Regions from separate parts of the Radiobacillus sp. PE A8.2 genome, predicted to be linked through region 1. Evidence: riboswitches for the same ligand, from Rfam matches in the RefSeq annotation. Region 1 holds a riboswitch; each other region holds the start of a gene.

What was found. Region 1 has a riboswitch for thiamine pyrophosphate ahead of tenA (thiaminase II). Riboswitches for the same ligand answer to the same signal wherever they lie in the genome.
Region 2: it holds a riboswitch for thiamine pyrophosphate, as region 1 does, so the genes downstream of both, thiW (energy coupling factor transporter S component ThiW) here and tenA (thiaminase II) in region 1, are expected to answer to the same signal.
Region 3: it holds a riboswitch for thiamine pyrophosphate, as region 1 does, so the genes downstream of both, ACI6MV_RS22710 (ABC transporter substrate-binding protein) here and tenA (thiaminase II) in region 1, are expected to answer to the same signal.

The regions. Positions count from the first base shown of each region.
Region 1 is NZ_JBJGXI010000012.1:88,199-94,497, reverse strand. Features, by position in the region: gene ACI6MV_RS08770 (efflux RND transporter periplasmic adaptor subunit) at 1-164, opposite strand, end outside; gene ACI6MV_RS08765 (ABC transporter ATP-binding protein) at 151-828, opposite strand; gene ACI6MV_RS08760 (ABC transporter permease) at 996-1,781, opposite strand; gene ACI6MV_RS08755 (ABC transporter permease) at 1,785-2,576, opposite strand; gene ACI6MV_RS08750 (ABC transporter ATP-binding protein) at 2,569-3,585, opposite strand; gene tenA (thiaminase II) at 3,953-4,615, opposite strand; TPP riboswitch at 4,721-4,842, opposite strand; gene ACI6MV_RS08740 (hypothetical protein) at 4,961-5,116, opposite strand; gene ACI6MV_RS08735 (hypothetical protein) at 5,353-5,829, opposite strand; gene speD (adenosylmethionine decarboxylase) at 5,958-6,299, opposite strand, start outside.
Region 2 is NZ_JBJGXI010000016.1:19,424-25,722, forward strand. Features, by position in the region: gene ade (adenine deaminase) at 1-1,624, opposite strand, end outside; gene ACI6MV_RS10280 (Cof-type HAD-IIB family hydrolase) at 1,852-2,706, opposite strand; gene ACI6MV_RS10285 (SDR family oxidoreductase) at 2,957-3,745, opposite strand; gene ACI6MV_RS10290 (ring-cleaving dioxygenase) at 3,852-4,826, opposite strand; TPP riboswitch at 5,014-5,127, shown strand; gene thiW (energy coupling factor transporter S component ThiW) at 5,202-5,702, shown strand; gene ACI6MV_RS10300 (DMT family transporter) at 5,767-6,299, opposite strand, start outside.
Region 3 is NZ_JBJGXI010000064.1:2,822-9,120, reverse strand. Features, by position in the region: gene ACI6MV_RS22715 (NCS2 family permease) at 1-676, shown strand, start outside; TPP riboswitch at 825-934, shown strand; gene ACI6MV_RS22710 (ABC transporter substrate-binding protein) at 1,077-2,081, shown strand; gene ACI6MV_RS22705 (thiamine-binding protein) at 2,095-2,388, shown strand; gene ACI6MV_RS22700 (ABC transporter permease) at 2,385-3,155, shown strand; gene ACI6MV_RS22695 (ABC transporter ATP-binding protein) at 3,152-3,889, shown strand; gene ACI6MV_RS22690 (TatD family hydrolase) at 3,886-4,638, shown strand; gene ACI6MV_RS22685 (hypothetical protein) at 4,717-4,899, shown strand; gene ACI6MV_RS22680 (hypothetical protein) at 5,103-5,309, opposite strand; gene ACI6MV_RS22675 (LysR family transcriptional regulator) at 5,371-6,225, opposite strand.

The sequences.
Region 1 (6,299 bases):
TGCACTTCAGCGATATTATAGTCGACTGTAGCAGGCTCTACCAAAGGTGGGGCGAGTACTTCCTCTTCTTTTGGCAAAAAAGAACATGCAGACAATAGTAGAGTAATTGAAGTTCCAAATATTATGAAGACCAGTTTAAATGCGGATTTTTTATTGATTTGCAATTTGTCCATCCTCCAATGTATACACATGATCTAGTATTTCCATAATGCCAGGGTCGTGCGTTGTCATAATAATCGTTGTTTGTTGATTGTTCGTAAGCGATTGAAATGCACGTATAATTTGAAAAGCCATATTCGAATCTAGTTCAGCTGTTGGTTCATCTGCTAATATTAATGCGGGTCTTGGAGCAAGTGCTCTTGCGATTGCAACTCGTTGCTGCTCCCCACCAGAAAGTTCTAAAGGACGGTGCTTGGCTCGTTTTTCAAGACCAACAATTGCAATCGATTCTCTAATTCTATCATTCCAATCGTTGCGAGGAACTCCTGCTATGCGTAAGCCAAATTCAATATTCTCTTCCACAGTCATTAAAGGGACTAATCCATAGGACTGAAAGATAATTCCGATCTTCACTCTCCGCAGTTCTGCACTTTGTTTTTCAGAATACGAACTAATTGGATTTCCATTAAAATAAATCTCTCCGCCCGATGGTTTATCGAGTGCACCGATTAAATTAAGTAATGTCGTTTTTCCAGAACCTGACCTTCCCCGCAGGGCCGTTAATTGATTTGTTGGGATTGTCATATTTATCTTTTTTAACACTTTTACTTCCTTGTTACCGTTTCCAAAGCTTTTCTCAACGTCTTCAATATGTATGAGTGATTGCATTCCTTTCACCTCTCTTTATGGTATCACAATAATCTATTAGAATTAAAACGCTTTCACATACAACTCTTTAATTCTACCAAAAGATTGTTGAATATTTAACCCTAATTGTAAAATTTTAGATTTTTAAAATAAACAACTACCCTCAGAACGTTCTGAGGGTAGTTGAGTCAGTTTCCTGCGCCTCTATATTTTGTCACGCCAATATTCCATAATAAAATTGAAATGCTAAAGAAACCTATACCCATTACAGGTGTTAAAAATGCATACATGTACCAATTCTCTCTACCAAGAAAATAAGCAGCTGGATACACACCTACAAACGCGAATGGTAATATCCAAGTTAAAACAAAGCGAATTATTTTATTGTAAATATCTACAGGATACCTTCCATAATTACCTATGTTGTAAATCATTGGCATAATACTCGTTGGGCTATCTGACCAAAAGCTAATACTAGCAAGCATCACAAAAATACCAGCATAAACTAACGCACCGCCAATTACCATTATGATAAATAAGACAGGATCATACCATGCAAAACTTAAACCGAGCCGGTTCCCTGCATAAATCATAACACCGATTCCTGTAAACATTCCGAATAAGGATTCTAACTCCATCCGTTCAAGAATGATTTGAAATAAGCTATGCACGGGTCGTGTTAAGATTCGGTCCATCTCGCCTTTGACAATATAACGTTCGTTAAAATCCCATATATTAAAAAAAGCTCCGAACAACGCATAAGGTACGAGGAAAAATCCGTATATAAAGATGATTTCATCTCTTGACCAGCCGCTTAAAAATTGGGTATGACCAAAAACAACAAGTATAAAAACCAAGTTAACAGCTTGAAATAGCAGGTCTGAAAATAACCCCATTACGAAATCAACGCGATATGTAAAGCGTGTTTTTATATATTGAGCAACATATTGAAAAAAGATAATACTATATTTCATACCTTATCCCCCCTGTACGATCAATCGTCTTTTCGCCAACGTCCAGAGCAAATAAATTGGAATAATTAACAAAATTGACCAAATGAATTGAGATAAAATTGCTTGATAAACTTCCTGTTGGGTAAAGCTATCTGTAAAGATCATACTTGGCACATAGCTAATTGCTTGAAACGGCAAAAAACCCATGATCTGTTGTGCCCATAACGGATAAAAGCTAATCGGCAGCAATAACCCAGAGAATAAGTCAATAACAACACGCTTTGCTTGAATTAAACCATCATTATTAAAAAAGAAAAAAGTTAACACACCGGTTAATAAATTGATTTGCGTATTAATAATAAAACTAAACACAATTGCAATGGCAAAAAACAACCAAGTATCCGGAGAAGCAGATAGAGAAATTGGAAAGATAAGTGAAACAATGATCATACCTGGCACAGAGAAGAAGCCTAAGCGAAATATACCTTCTCCAAGTCCTTGCATTGTTTTCATGAATAAATAGTTATAAGGACGAGTAAACTCTACCGCAACTTTTCCCTCTTTAATTTCAACTGCAATCTCACGATCAATATTATTAAAGTAAAAAGCTCTAGCCATCCATGCAACTGCGATATAGGTAGTCATCTGTAAAACAGACATACCTTCGATGGTGCCTTTATCGCCATAGATTGCCGACCATAAAAAATAATACGCCCCAATGTTAATGCTATAAATTAATATGCCTGTATAATAATTGGTTCGATAAGCAAGCATCATTAAAAAGCGAATACGAATCATCTCAACATATTTACCCATGGATAATGCCCTCTTCATAAATGTTCCGGATAATTTCTTCGATTGATATTTCATGCACTTTAAGATCAATAATTTTATGTGCAGCGACAACTCGTCCAATTACATCAGAAATAACTGATTCGTCATTAATAACATTCGCAACCCATACATTGCCACGGTCCCCTGCTGTCCATTCAGCCTCTAAACCGTCCAATAAGGGTACGAGCAATGATTTCGAGATTTGATTATTTGTAAATTGAAATTCAATTTGCTTCCCTTCACCCCAGCTTGATTTTAGATTTGTTAGTTTCCCATCATAAATAATCTGACCTTCGTCCAACATAATTACACGTTCACAAAGTGCCTCAATATCCGTTAAATCATGAGTTGTTAACAATACCGTTGTTTGGTACTTTTGATTTATCTCTTTTAGGAAATTACGTATTTTTAATTTAACGAGTACATCGAGCCCAATAGTAGGTTCATCTAAAAATAGCAAAGTAGGATTATGTAACAATGCAGCAGCAAGCTCACAACGCATCCGCTGTCCGAGTGACAGCTTTCTAACAGGTTTATCGAGCAATGGTGCGATATCAAGTGATTCAATCACATAACTCATGTGACTTTCATACAAATGATCAGGCACATTGTACACCTTTTTTAACAAGCGGAATGATTCTTGTACAGCAATATCCCACCACAACTGTGAGCGTTGACCAAATACTACACCAATCGACCGGACAAACTTCTCTCTTTCTCTATGTGGATCCATTCCCAAAACACGGACCGTACCAGAAGTTGGTGTAAGAATACCAGTTAACATCTTAATAGTAGTCGATTTTCCTGCACCATTTTCACCTATATATCCGACCATTTCCCCTTTGCTAACCGTAATATCAATATCTTTAACTGCAGGAATTACCTTATAATTGCGGGTAAACAGGTCGCGAAAAGCCCCTTGCAAACCAGAACGGCTTGAATAGGATTTAAACTCTTTTCGTAAAGCTTCAACTTGTATGATATTTTCCATCGTTGTATCCTCCCTAAATTGCACTAGTATAGTTTACCTAACTGTTAGGAAAGAAACAATTTTTATACTTGCTGTTCTGAATACTATGTCTGAGTTGGAGCATATCGTTCCGAATTTTTGTGATAGGAGTGAATGAGTGGAGGTTGGAATTAACAAGATTAAGCGGCCAGAAGCGCACTTTTTGTCCCAAATTACCGTTTTGATAATTTGCCCGTCCTGGAGAGACCCTATCTGCTAAAAACAACCCATTGAATTAAAGTAAAATAATAGTGATTGTTGTCCGCACGCAACGTATCGTAGGTATGTGGAATTACAAAAAAATAACAAAAAGCCAGTATGTACTGACTTTTTTGTTATCCACTCAATATTAAAACGGCCACTTTTCCAAACTATAGCCCATTTCCCAAAAACCATACTCGTACTGACTACTTATAATAAAGTGTTGTTTCATACGATCACGATCTTCATCGGTTACCGTTTCTGCAATTTCATCTAATCTTGCAATCTGTTCTTCCACTAATGTCCTAAACCATTCTCCGCCGTAAGCGGCGATCCATTCTTTATATATCGGTTCTTCGGGTGTATGTTCTTTTAATCGCTCACCAATTTCATAATAAATCCAATAGCAAGGTAAAATCGCAGCAATGATATCACCTAAATGACCATTATAGGCAGCGCGATACAAATGTGAAGTGTAAGCGTAAGCGGTTGGAGTGGCAACAAAGTTCTCTTGCTCCTCCTCCGTGATGCCAAGCAACTCCGAAAATTTTCTATGTAATCCTAGTTCGGCTTCATATGTGCCTTGAGCATGTGCAGCTAATCTGTTCGTTGTATGTAGATCTTTTGCCTTTGCTGCACCTAATGCTTGTACTCTTGCAAAATGGGATAAATAATAAGAATCTTGCATTACATAATGACGAAAACACTCAACCGCTAATGTGCCGTCACCGATTCCTTTTACAAACGGATGGTTAAAGCTTGCTTTCCAAATGTCCTTCGTTTCTTCTCTTAAAAGCTGTGAAAATTTCATTTTATTCATCTCCTTTTTTGTGTTTGTAATCATTTATTGACAAACAAAAACACTTCCTACTGAGATAGAAAGTGGAGACGTAATGAAACAGAGTCAAATAGACAGCTATTCCCTACTCCACTTCCCTACGCTGGTTTGACCAGATCAGGTTCTAAGGGTCTTAAAGTAACACTTTAATCTCAACCTTTAATTGCAATATGCTGCATAAGGCACCCCTAGCGGAAAATAGTACTATTAAATTGTGCTTTGAAGCTTATCATAACATGCGTACAAATGTTGTCAAACGGAACCGATAATAAAAAGCCTCTTGATCAGTATGTCAAAAGGCTCAATCAATTGGAGTGATTATTTATGAAAAGCTAACACTGCAGGTTGCACTTGCTTGTTGTTAGCACGAAATTTTTTCTTGCGCGTGAAGAATCTTTCAAGCTTTTCAACGAACGACAATACAAGAAACGTCAACAAAACAGTTAAGGATACCACGTAAAGTGAAAATAACATCTTTACTATCCCCTTTCTTCCAAAATTTCTTCATATATTAATGAATGCATCTATATAATACCAAATATAGCTAAAAAGTAAAGGTTAAATTAGAAATTCTTTAAAATTCATTTAGTTTCTTTAATAATTATCTATTTGCTCTAATTTTATCTTAATCATAAGAGGGGTGAATTGTTCTTTTTAAAAGAATTAAATCATAAAAAAATGAGCTCTCATCATTATTTGAGCTCAAAAATTTATCCGTCTTTAACTTGTACTTTTGCAACCAATAGTTTAATCAATAGTCCAATGCATAGACCGAGTACTAAGAACAACATTGGTAAGAAAACAGGACCAATCAAATGATCAAATATTTTTATCTTCGCAGAAAAAATTAATCCTACTGTTAAAAAATAAGCGCCAAATACAAAAGGAAGATAACTTAAACTGTTCATCTCTCCCTCAGCATCTCGATAAGCATCCCACATGGCAAACATATATAAACAAGGGTAAAACATCAGCCATTGATAATCAGTTACTTCAATGGCTTTGATTATTTCTCCTGTAAATGAGTATACAATTGCTAAGTTAAAATTGCTCTGCACGTTAACAAGAAATTCTAAAAAGATGAATACTATTCCCTTTAAAAACTGACCGTTTAGTATTTGACCAAAACCTGGTAAAGCAATACTCCACAATAAAGCTTCATGCTTTTTTGGTTTGTATTTTATCATCGTAAAGACCTTTCATCTGTCATTAACAATCAAACATTGATGACTGTTTTTTTATTTAGCTTTATCAAGTTTAGTATCCCACTTAATTGTAAAAAATATTACAGCGTTATCATTTTCCTATGGTAGTTCTAATTATTCATATTTTTCCCATAATAGATCTCGTCCATCTCTTTCGTTAGCCGCTCTGTAATTTGCTGTTGTTCTTCTTCACTTATTTTTTCTTTACTAGATCCGAATAAATATTGATCAAGCTCAAATTTCTTTAGTTTACATTTTGTGTGAAATATATTTTCTTGATAAATGTTGACATCGATCATGTCATAAAGTGCTTTAACCTCTTCAGGTATGTAATTTTGAATCGAGCTAATATCGTGATCAATAAATAATTTATTGCCATTAATATCTCTTGTAAACCCTCTGACACGATAGTCCATCGTCATTACATCCGTCTCAAAGGAATGGATTAAATA
Region 2 (6,299 bases), on a different contig from region 1:
GATCCGCCACCTCTCTTAACGGTTGATCAGACATTAGTCCAGCAATAGGCAATGCTACCTGTGCTAACACTTTGCCTTGGTTGACGACAATTGTTCCTCCACCGATTTCGGCTAATGTATTGGCGGCCATCGCCATATCAGCTGGGTCAACCCCCATTACAAGTAAATTGTGACTATCATGCGCTACGGTGGACGCTACTGCTCCATGTTTTATTTGAAAACCATGAACAAATGCTGTTGCAATTTGACCGGTACCACGGTGTCGCTCAATACAAGCTAGGCGTATTACATCCTGTTCTACATCTGGCTCGATTATTCCATCTACCGAAGATAATTGTGCGGTCATTTTTTCTGTTCGCGCACTGTTTTCTATTGCTTTTATAACATTCACCTTTACAGTTGGGGTGCTATCATGTGCAACAAGGAAATCTTCTGGTTGTAAATCTTCGTTTAAGGTAACGGAATTTTTAATATCAGCTGGATATTCATAGGAAGGAAAATCAATCACTAACTGCTTATCCTTAACAACAACTTGACCATCTACTAGCACGGTAGACGGGTCCATTTGTTCCAAATCATCTATAATTAAAATGTCTGCACACTTACCTGGGGTTAAACTTCCTAAATCATTGGTTTTATTGAAATAACGAGCAACATTAATGGTAGCCATTTGCATCGCCGTTACCGGATTAACGCCTTCCTCAATCGCACGACTAACCACATGATTTAAATGTCCTTTTTCGACTAATGTTTGCGGATAAACATCATCTGTAACAAGTAAAATTTGATCGGTGTTTACTTTATCTTCCGTCACGATTTTGATTACTTCTTTTACATCATGCCAGGCTGATCCTTCACGAATCATTACATACATGCCAAGACGGAGCTTTTCTAATCCTTGTTCACGCGTGACCGTCTCATGACAGGACGTTACACCTCGGGCAATATATGCTTGAAGCATCTGATTACTTCCATCCGGAAAGTGACCAGTCACTGTTTTATCCTTCTTGATCGTTGCCTCAATCTCCCCTGCCATTTTCGGATCACCATAAATAACGCCAGGAAAATTCATTACTTCGCCTAACCCTACAACATTTTCCCAATCCAAACCAGCTGTGATCTCTTCGACTCCAAGACTAGCACCCGCATCTTCTAAGCCATCTGTTGCTGGAACACACGATGGAAAGGTAGTAAATACTTTCATTGGCAGCTGTTGTCCTTCTTCATGCATATGATGAACCCCTTTAGTGCCAAACACATTGGCAATCTCATGTGGGTCCATAAAGATACTCGTCGTGCCTTTCACTAGTGCCGCTTTGGCAAATTCAGTAACAGATAACATCGTACTCTCAACATGCATGTGCCCGTCCATGAAACCCGGTGCTAAGTACTTGCCCTCGGCATCAATAACAGATGTGTCGGGACCAATCGTAAAGTTTGCATCACCAACATAGGCAATTCGGCCATTACTAACCGCTATATCTGTATGTTCCAGCAGTTCACCTGACATAACATTAACTAATGTTCCATTTGTAATTACTACGTCCGCTTTTCGCTTTCCTAACGCAACCTCTGATAACGCTTGGCTTACTTCATAAAGCTTTTTCCTATCTGGTTTGAACATTCCTTTCCCCTCCCAATTTTTAAAATCTAATTCCTCATCATACTGGTCTTTCGCTAGTAACATACGTATATACAATTCCCAAGTGTGAATAGCATTGTAAGGTATTATGTAATCTTTATAAACAAAGAAGTCGACGGTTGGATTGCCTTCGACTTCTGCTTGTTAGTCAATTTCTTCGCTATACGCATTATCAGCTGCATAAGGTAATTACGAAATTGACGCTGATCTTATATGTTGAATTTCGCTTGCAAATAGTGATAAACACCGTCTTCTTCATTCGTATATTCGCACACTTCATCCGCTAAGCTTTTCATCGTATCGTCAGCGTTTTTCATCGCGACTGCATGCCCGACTAACTCGAACATCTGGATATCGTTATGACTGTCACCGATTGCCAATACATCTTTCTTATCTAAATTGAATTTGTCTAACAAATAAGCGATACCTGTTGCCTTATTCACTCCCGCAACCATCACTTCAACATTGTGCGGAGTTGATGATGAAGTAGTAAAGTCAACCGTTTGCTTCAATTGATTCAATTCGTTTATCCATTGATTAATATGCGCACGGTCTTTACTAAAGAAGTAAAACTTCGATACATTTTTCGGTTGTAAACTATCTACCCATTCGATATCTTCGGTGATCGCCTCTTTTCGAGAGCGCCACTCACTTTCCTCTACACCATCTGGTTTTGGATCATTTATTTGCTCAATAATATAAGATTTATCTTTTTCGAGAGAGAATCTTTGTCCTTGATTGGGATGCACTTCATAGTAGATATGGTTTTTCCGAGCTCTATCTACTAAATCCTCAACTAACTTTGCTGGCAATGCATTCTCCGCTAACTTCTCCTCACCAATTGTGACAACCATCCCGTTTGAACTAACGATTCCATCAACTTCAAAATCATCTGGGATCACGTCACTAATTTCCATTAAAGTTCTACCCGTTGCTATGAAAACATACACACCATTTTGCCTTAACTGCTGGATGTATAATTTCAAGCGGTCACTAGCACGATTGTGGTCATTTAAGATCGTACCGTCCATGTCTAAAAATACAGCTTTTACTTGATGATTCATTGGTGCACCTCATTCTAAAACGAAACTTTTATTTGCTATTTAGTATATCATAATCGCATTTCTTACTTATAGTTCGTGTTCAAAAAGTTCCATTTTTAGCACCGAGAAGATTGGATGAAGCTAGAAAAAGAGGACCGGAGCGTAGACAAAACCTACGTGAGGACCGGATTTTTCGGCTGAATCCAATATTCGACGTCAATAAGCTTCTTGAGTAATCATTGTGATCAATTGGGACTTTTTGAACAACCTCTTATAGTAATGTCTCTGCACCATCAATAAATACTTCAGTCCCTGTAATATGACTCGAAGCATCCGATAGAAGAAAATGAACCAAATCAGCTACTTGTTCCGGGCTACCTGGGTGATGCTCTAACGGTTGATTTCCCTCCGGATACTCAACCGGAATCTTGATTTTATCTAGGTTATCTTTATCAGGAAAAGTATTTTCACCAATGTTTGTTTTAATTGCACCAGGACATATCACATTCACTCGAATTTTGTATTGTGCTAACTCTAATGCTGCCATTTTACCAAAAGCCATCTGACCGGCCTTTGATGAGCTATAGGCAGACATGCCGAAACCAGAGAAGGTTCGGTTACCATTGATTGAACTTGTTATCACAATACTTCCACCATTTTGCTTCAAATGAGGAATAGCGTATTTTACTGTCAAAAATGTACTTTTTAAATTCGTTGTTAACGTTTGGTCCCAATCCTCCGGGCTCAGATCCTCTATCGGGGCAACTTTTCCGTTTATACCGGCATTAGCAAATACCATGTCCAGTCGTCCCCACTGATCTACCACTTGTTGTATACTGTCTTCCACCCGTTTTGGATCCGACACATCGGTATCTGTGATGAGTGCTTGTCCACCCATGTCTTCAATCTGCTGCTTCACTTTTGCAGCATTTTTCTCTTTTAAATCGACTAGCCCTACTTTTGCGCCTGCCTGAGCTAAGCGAATTGCCGCGGCTTCCCCGATACCAGAACCTGCCCCTGTAATAATCGCGACCTTATTTGTTAAAGATTGCTTATCCATGTAATCATTCTCCTTATCCTTTTGTAATTAGAATAACCTCAATGAATTGCCCTATGTGTAAATTGGTAGAGAAAAAGCCCAAATCAGTATCGATTCAGGCCCTCTCTTATGATTGCTTCGTATCTAACGGTTTTAATTTCGCTTCAATTTGTGCACGTTTATCTTCAAAAAATGGCGGTAATGCAACAGTTTCACCTAAGTGTTCAACATCTTCATCTGTAGCAAAACCAGGTCCATCTGTTGCTAATTCGAACAATATCCCATTGGGCTCTCTAAAATACAGCGATTGGAAATAATAGCGATCCACCAGACCTGAATTCGGCATCCGGTTTTGTCTGATTATATCTCTCCAAGCTGATAACTCCTGTTCGTCATGTACTCGAAAAGCTACATGGTGCACACTGCCACGGCCAGGTTTTTCCTTTGGCAAATCTGTTCTGTGCTCAATATGCACCTCTGCACCAGTGCCGCCTTCACCTGTTTCATATACTTCAATATTAGGCTGACCCTCGACAAAGGCAGGATAACTTCCAGCATGTCTAAAACCCATGATCTCGGTTAGTACTTTTACAGTAGGCTCTGGATTCGGCACAGTGAGCCTAACCGGACCTAGACCAATAATTCCTTTGTTTTGCGGAACTGGCGCCTTATCCCACGGTGTACCACCGGCCACGCCTTTGTTATTTTGATCAGAAACGAGTACTAGTCGCTGACCCTCGTGATCTGTAAAGTGAAGGACTTTTCTACCAAATTCCTCTGTTATCGCTTCATGCTTGACATTATGATCCGCTAACCTGCTTTTCCAAAAATCCAACGCCTCATCGTTCGCTACACGAAGAGCTGTAAAGGAGATACTATTATTTCCTTCATATGTGTGTCCTGCTCTCGGGATTTCAAAGAACGTTAAATCTGTACCTGGATTACCAACCTCATCTGCATAAAATAAATGATACATACTCGTATCGTCTTGATTAACAGATTTTTTCACCAAACGCATGCCTAGTACTTTCGTATAAAAATCATAATTATCCTTTGCAACAGCGGTAATGGATGACACATGATGTATACCCTTTAGTTCCATCCTACACACTCCTTTATTTATTTATTTAGATTAAGCTGATTTGTGTAAATTCATTCAACAAAGCGTCACATATATTTTATGTAAATTATTATAGTTGGTAATTATCTCGATTTCAAGATAATTGCTTTACTTTTAGTCTGTTTACCTTTTTTCTTCCCTATGCTATAGTGAAATTAATCAATTGAATAGAAACTACTAGGGGTGCCTATGGATGTGTAGGCTGAGAGAAGAGCACAATGCTTTTTAACTCTAAGGACCTGATCTGGCTCGTACCAGCGGAGGGAAGTAGTACGGAAAATCATACTATTTGGTTATAAACCAGGTCCTGCTTGTCATGGATCTGGTTTTTTTATTTTTATTTAGGGGGAGCTATTTATGAGGAACAACACAAGATTATTAACGACAATGGCAATTTTTGTAGCAATCGGAGTTATCGGATCATCAATTCTTGGATTTCAGATTGGTGTCGCAAAGGTCTATCCGATTCAACACGCGGTCAATGTTATGGCAGCCGTAGTGTTAGGACCAATTCCAGCAGTGACTATCGCTTTTACGATTGGATTACTACGGAACTTATTAGGCTTAGGAACTTTGCTTGCATTCCCAGGTGGTATGATTGGCGCACTATTAGCAGGATATTTGTATCGTTGGACAAAAAAGAAATATATGGCTGCAACCGGTGAAATGATTGGTACAGGTATCATCGGCGCACTGTTCTCTGTCCCATACGCCAATGTGTTAATGGGAACTTCTTACGGGGCACTTGGATTTATTCCTAGCTTTTTAGCTAGTAGTGCTTTAGGAGCTGTTATTGGTGTATTGGTGTTAAACCGTGTAAACCTAGAAAATATGGTTCCGAAAGAGCTACGATCATAATTTATGAAAATCCTACTGAAAACGCATGGATGTATAAACATCCATGCGTTTTCTAGTTCAGACCTTACCCAGATTCACGTAGACCTGATTCAACCTTATCAACTTTCCCGCGATTCACACGGAATTGTGTTGTCAATATAACACCAGTAATTACGATAAATGTACCGATTATTTGCATTACAGTGATCGTTTCACCTAACCAAAGGTAGGCTCCAAGCATCGTAACGACTGGAAGAAAATTTAAAAATACAGAAGCCTGTGATGCACTTAATAAATCAACGGCTCGATTATAAAAAACTAACGCAATAAATGACGGGAAAATTCCTAAATACAAAAATCCGATCATATGACTAGAAGCCGAAAATGCAGGTACCCCGGTCACTACCCATTCGATCCCTACAATAGGTAATAACACGACAACAGAAACTCCAGTCATCACAAACAAGGCAGCAAAAGACGGAAACAAATGCATATATCGCTTCACGCAAATGGAATAAATTGCCCAGGAAATAATAGCTCCTATCATGATAGCATCTCCGATATTCCAAGCTATCGATGCCAATTCAAAGATTTTCCCATCCAAAACAACCCATATCG
Region 3 (6,299 bases), on a different contig from region 1:
CAACTTAGTGCCACTTCCGACAGAAATTTGGAGTGCTCCACCAAGCCTTGCACCAACATTTGGTCAAGCCTTCCTTCATTTCGGTGATGTATTTACTGGTCCAATGATCGGTGTTATTTTAACGTTCTTATTCGTCGATTTCTTTGATACTGCAGGTACACTAGTTGCGGTTGCAACAAAAGCAGGTTTAATGAAAGACAACAAGCTTCCTAAAGCTGGAAAAGCATTGTTTGCCGACTCTGCTGCAACTGTTGTTGGTGCTACATTAGGTACATCTACAACGACTTCTTACATTGAGTCTGGTACAGGAGTAAGTGCAGGTGGACGTTCCGGTTTAACAGCAGTATTTACAGCAGGATTCTTTCTGCTTGCATTGTTCTTCTCACCATTATTAAGCGTTGTTACGGAAGAAGTAACTGCTCCTGCATTGATTATTGTTGGAATCATGATGGCTTCGACACTTAAAGATATCGAGTGGGATCAATTTGAAATTGCTGCTCCTGCGTTCTTAACGGTTATTATGATGCCTCTTGCTTATAGCATTGCAACTGGTATTGCGGTTGGTTTTATCTTCTATCCAATAACAATGATCGTAAAAGGAAAAGCGAAAGAAATTCATCCAATTATGTGGTTCTTGTTCGTAGTCTTTATTGCATATCTAGGATTTTTAGCATAAACGAAAAAAGCTTTGACCAGGTGAGATGGTCAAGGCTTTCTTTTTTTACATACAAGAATAATAGATTGATTGAAATAAATAACTTGAAAAAACTACACTACTGTGTCAAAGTAGATAATTGAAAGCGTAAGATTAATTGAATAGCTAGTTTTTATTGTGGGGGGACCGGTGATGCCGGTTGAGATCGTATCCGTAAGATGCAGACCCTTAGAACCTGATCTGGCTAAAACCAGCGTAGGGAACATATGACAAACATTGACGTTTATAATATGCGCCCTAGGGATAACCTAGGGCGTTTTTGATTGGTTAAAAGTACGGATAATATTCCGATTAGCCATAGCCAATGCTTATGTTCCAGCGCACCAACGCTTATCAAACAGATACTTAGGGAGGAATAACATTGAAGAAGTGGTTATTGGCTTTACTCACGCTGGCACTAGTTGCTGGCTGTAACGCAGAAACTGAGGAATCCAACGGAAATGATGGTCAACAGGAGCAGACGGAATTAACGGAAGTTACGATGGTATTGGATTGGACACCAAATACTAATCATACTGGATTATATGTAGCACAAGAGAAAGGATATTTTGAAGAACAAGGCTTAGATGTAGAAATTGTTTTACCAGGAGAATCTGGAGCTAGCCAGGTTGTAGCTTCTGGGCAAGCGGATTTTGGTATTGGTGCACAAGAAGGTATAACAGAAGCTCGTGTTCAGGATATTCCGATCGTTTCGATTGGTGCAATCATTCAACATAATACATCTGGATTTGCGGCACCAGCAGACAGAGGCATCACTTCACCAGCTGATTTTGAAGGCAAAACATATGGTGGCTGGGGTGCACCGGTGGAACAAGCGGTAATTGATTCATTAATGAAACAAGAAGATGCGAATGTAGATGAAGTAGAAATTGTTAATATGGGTAACAGTGATTTCTTCACAGCAGTAGAACGTGGCGATATTGATTTCGCATGGATTTACTATGCATGGACTGGAGTAGAAGCAGAGCTTCGTGACATGGAGTTAGATATGCTTTACTTAACAGATTATACAGATAAGCTCGATTATTACACACCTGTCATTATTACGAATGAAGATAAAATTGCAGAAGATCCAGACACGGTAAAAGCATTTATGGCAGCTGTATCGAAAGGCTATCAATACGCCATTGATAACCCAGCTGAAGCGGCGGATATTTTAACTGCAGCTGTTCCAGATTTAGATGCTGAGTTAGTAAAAGCAAGCCAAGAATGGTTATCACCAAAATACCAAGATGATGCTGAACAATGGGGCATTCAAACAGAAGAGGTATGGGAAAACTATGCAAGCTGGATGTATGATAACGGGTTGTTAGAAGAAGAATTAGATGTAGAAAATGCATTTACAAACGAATTTCTACCAGAATAAGGGGTGATATTTTATGGCAAATTCACTAGTAAGTATCCAAATTATACCGAAAACAAAAAATGGTGAGGACGTTATTCCTTATGTGGACGCGGCGATTGCAGTAATTGAAGAAGCTGGCGTCAAATATGAGGTGCACCCGCTAGAAACAACGATGGAGGGCGAGTTGTCAGAGTTGCTGGCAATCGTTGAGAAAATGAATCAAAAAATGGTCGAGATTGGCAGCCCGAGCATTATTTCTCAAATAAAAGTGCTGTATAAACCAGATGGTGCATCGATGGATAAACTAACGGAGAAATACAGAGGATGAGGACGATTTTTAAAAAAGGATGGCGACCAGTATTGGTCATCATCCTTTTACTCATAACATGGGAAGCGAGTAGTCGCCTGTTTGAAATCCCATCTTGGCTACTACCTGCTCCAACCGAAATTGTGCAAGAGGGGATTGCAGGCTGGTCTAACTATAATCATCATATTTTGTCTACGATTCGGTTAACGGTTATTGGCTTTAGTATCGGCTGCAGTGTCGGGATCATTGTTGCGGTTGCTTTGCACCTAATGCCTACTGTAAGAGAAGCGTTTTACCCATTGATGATTTTATCGCAAAACATACCGATTATTGTGCTCGCTCCTTTACTTGTCATTTGGTTTGGCTTCGGTATGATGCCAAAAATTATTGTCATTACACTTGTTTGTTTTTTCCCAATTGCGGTGTCAGCGATGGAAGGTTTCAGACAAACGAGTCACGAACTGATGCACTATATGCAAATGGCTGGTGCAACAAAACGTCAAATCTTTTTTAAGTTGGAATTACCACATGCGCTTCCGTCACTGTTTTCCGGATTGAAAATATCGGCAACATATAGTGTCATGGGTGCGGTTATTTCTGAATGGCTCGGAGCGAATCAAGGAATCGGTGTCTACATGACACTAGCGTCGTCCTCGTTTCGAACGGATCGTGTTTTCGTCGCAATTGTAATCATTATGGCACTTTGTTTAGTATTTTTCTCACTAATTATTGGACTAGAAAAGCTATTAATTAAGTGGCGGCCAAAAGGAGAGGCGGAACGATCATGAGTCAACTCGTTGTAGATAAAATTACTAAATCCTTTGATAACAAGCTCGTATTAGACAACATTTCCTTTACGGTTGAAGATGGCGAATTTGTCTCCTTGCTCGGTCCGTCCGGTAGTGGAAAAAGCACGTTGTTCCATTTAATTGGTGGCATGTATGTGCCTGATGCTGGTGAATTTTATTTAGATGACGAAAAAATTACTGGTAAAAGAGGTTCGATCAGCTATACACCGCAAAGTCCGTCATTGTTTCCGTGGCGTTCAGTACTAAAAAATGTGCTGCTTGGAGCAGAGATCTCTGGAAAAACTGATGAAGCGCAAGCGCTCGCTATGCTGGAAAAAGCGGGATTAAGTGGCTATGAGCATGCGTATCCGCATCAGCTTTCTGGGGGGATGAGGCAAAGAGTTGCCTTTGTCCGCAGTTTACTCAGCCCGCAATCGTTTATTTGCCTTGATGAGCCGTTTTCTGCACTAGATGAATTTACGAGATTAGAAATGCAAAGATGGCTACTCTCCATTTGGGAAGCAAATCGACGCTCAGTTTTATTTGTCACACATAATATCGAAGAGGCCATTTATTTATCAGATCGAATTATTGTGTTATCTAGCAATCCAGCATCTGTTAAACGGGAATTCAAAATTCCATTCGCGCGACCGCGTGACGAATCGCTGCTGTTAACCGAAGAATTTTTACAATGGAAGAAGGAAATATACGGAGAGTTGCGTGTACTGCAATGAAGGTAATTGATGCGCACATTCACTTGGACTTGTATAAGGATGATGAACGAAGGGCCATATTGGATAAGTTGGAAGAAGATCATGTAGAAGCACTACTGTGCGTCTCCAATCATTTAGATTCTGCAAAAGAGAATCTTCGGCTTAGCTTGGAAGATTTTCGTGTAAAACCGGCATTCGGCTATCATCCCGAACAGCCGTTACCTAGTGCTGAGCAGATCGATGAATTATTTAATTTTATTGAGGATCATCAGGACAAAATGGTAGCTGTAGGTGAAGTCGGGTTACCTTACTATTCAAGACAGGAAAATCCTGAGTTGAATATGGACGGTTATATAGAATTGTTGGAAAAGTTCATCCTGTTGGCAGCTCGATTGGACAAACCGATTGTTTTGCATGCTGTATATGGGGATGCCCCGGTTGTGTGCGACCTGTTAGAAAAGCATGGGGTGAAGCGAGCACACTTTCATTGGTTTAAAGGGGATGTGAATACCGTGCACCGGATGATGGAAAATGGTTATTTTATTTCCATTACGCCGGATTGTCTGTATGAAGCAGAGATACAGCAATTGGTTACGAGGTATCCGTTGGCGCAAATGATGATCGAAACTGACGGACCATGGCCGTTTGAGGGACCATTTGCCGATCAAATGACTCATCCAAAAATGATGCACGACACAGTGGGGAAGATTGCTGAGTTAAAAAAATGCCGGTTAATCAAGTTTATGAGCAATTGTATGAGAATACAGTGAATTTTTATCGATTGGATTAGGGAGAAGCTATGACCCAGTGAGTGGGTTGTAGCTTTTTGGGTTTGGGGAGGTGTGATTATGGTGGGGGACAGTGGCGCTGGTGGGTCTGGTGGGGCGATTGCACCACAGTTTCGAGTTATTGCACCGTTTGGAGGGATAATTGCACCAAAGGGACGAGTTATTGCACCACACCACCGGATAATTGCACCACAAGCCGAGATTATTGCACCAAACGTCGATATTGGGGAGTTGATCGAGTAAGAGTTGTCCCGAACGAGTAAGAGTCCCCCGAACTGAAGGAAGATATACTAGATCAGCAGCTGAACGAGTAAGAGTAGCCCTGAACTGGAGGAAGATATACTAGATCAGTCGTTGAACGAGTAAGAGATGCCCTGAACTGGAGTAGGATTTACTAGATCAATCGCTGAACGAGTAAGAGTTCCCCCGAACTGAAGGAAAACATACTAGATCAACAGAAACTGATTCCAAGATTGGTATTTTTGTAGATTAGAAGGTGACGCTGGTGGGACGATTGCACCACAGTTTGGAATTATTGCACCACTAAAAGGGATAATTGCACCATACGGACGAGTTATTGCACCACACCACCGGATAATTGCACCACAACTCGAGATTATTGCACCAAACCACCATGCCCAGCAGTTCCCCAAGAGTAAAGTAAGACACACTAGATCCCAACACACCGCCACAACAACAAACATTAACTTCAACTTAAAACTTCCGCTCACCGATCGTTTCAACAAAAGCGCGTACTTGTGGTAAATCCATGGCCATTTGTGGGACGCATAGCCATGTATGGCGTTCCAGATGCTTGTCATCCACGATTAGTGGTGTGAATGAAAACTGGTCGCGGCTCAAATCTTGTAATGCGATTTCGGGTAATACAGCCATGCCAACACCGTGCGCCATTAACTGTTTGCACGTTTCTATTTGATCAACTTGTATCGATTGTGAGAAGCTGACATCGCTATGTTCTAAAAACCATTGATTCACGAGCTGTTGAAATCCAGGATCACTCTTGAATTCTATTAGCGGTCGTTGATTCTCCGTTGCATCAGAACGCTTTTTATCTACTAAATATAAGCGGTCTGAAAATAGGTGCGTACAGTGCTGATTAGCTGATTTATCACCACGAATAATCGATACGTGAAAATTGTCCGAGGTGTTTCGGATGTACTGGCTTAAACCGATTTGTAACTGGATTTTTACTTCAGGATACTGGGATACATAGCTTTGCAAAACTGCTGGCAACACGTATTGTCCGACTACGGAAGATACGCCTAAAGAAAGGGTCCCGCTAACTTTTTTTGAAATCCTTGAGATATTTTCCTTTGCCCGTTCTTCCTCTTTTATAATCCTCTCTGCAAATCTCAAAATTTCCTCTCCAACCGGAGTAACCATTAGCCGTTTATGAGAACGGATGAAAATTTGTTCATTCCATTGTGACTCGATTTGTTTTAACCGTTGGCTTAAAGCCGGCTGGGATATCAGCAAGGATCTTGACGCACCACGAATCGTGCCACTTTCCTTTAAAGCAATCAATAACTGATAGTCATCTATTTTCATATACTCGCCTCAATCTATAAATATTACTTATCAAACTTGATAGAAAATAAGTATTATGCTTATCATCTTACATT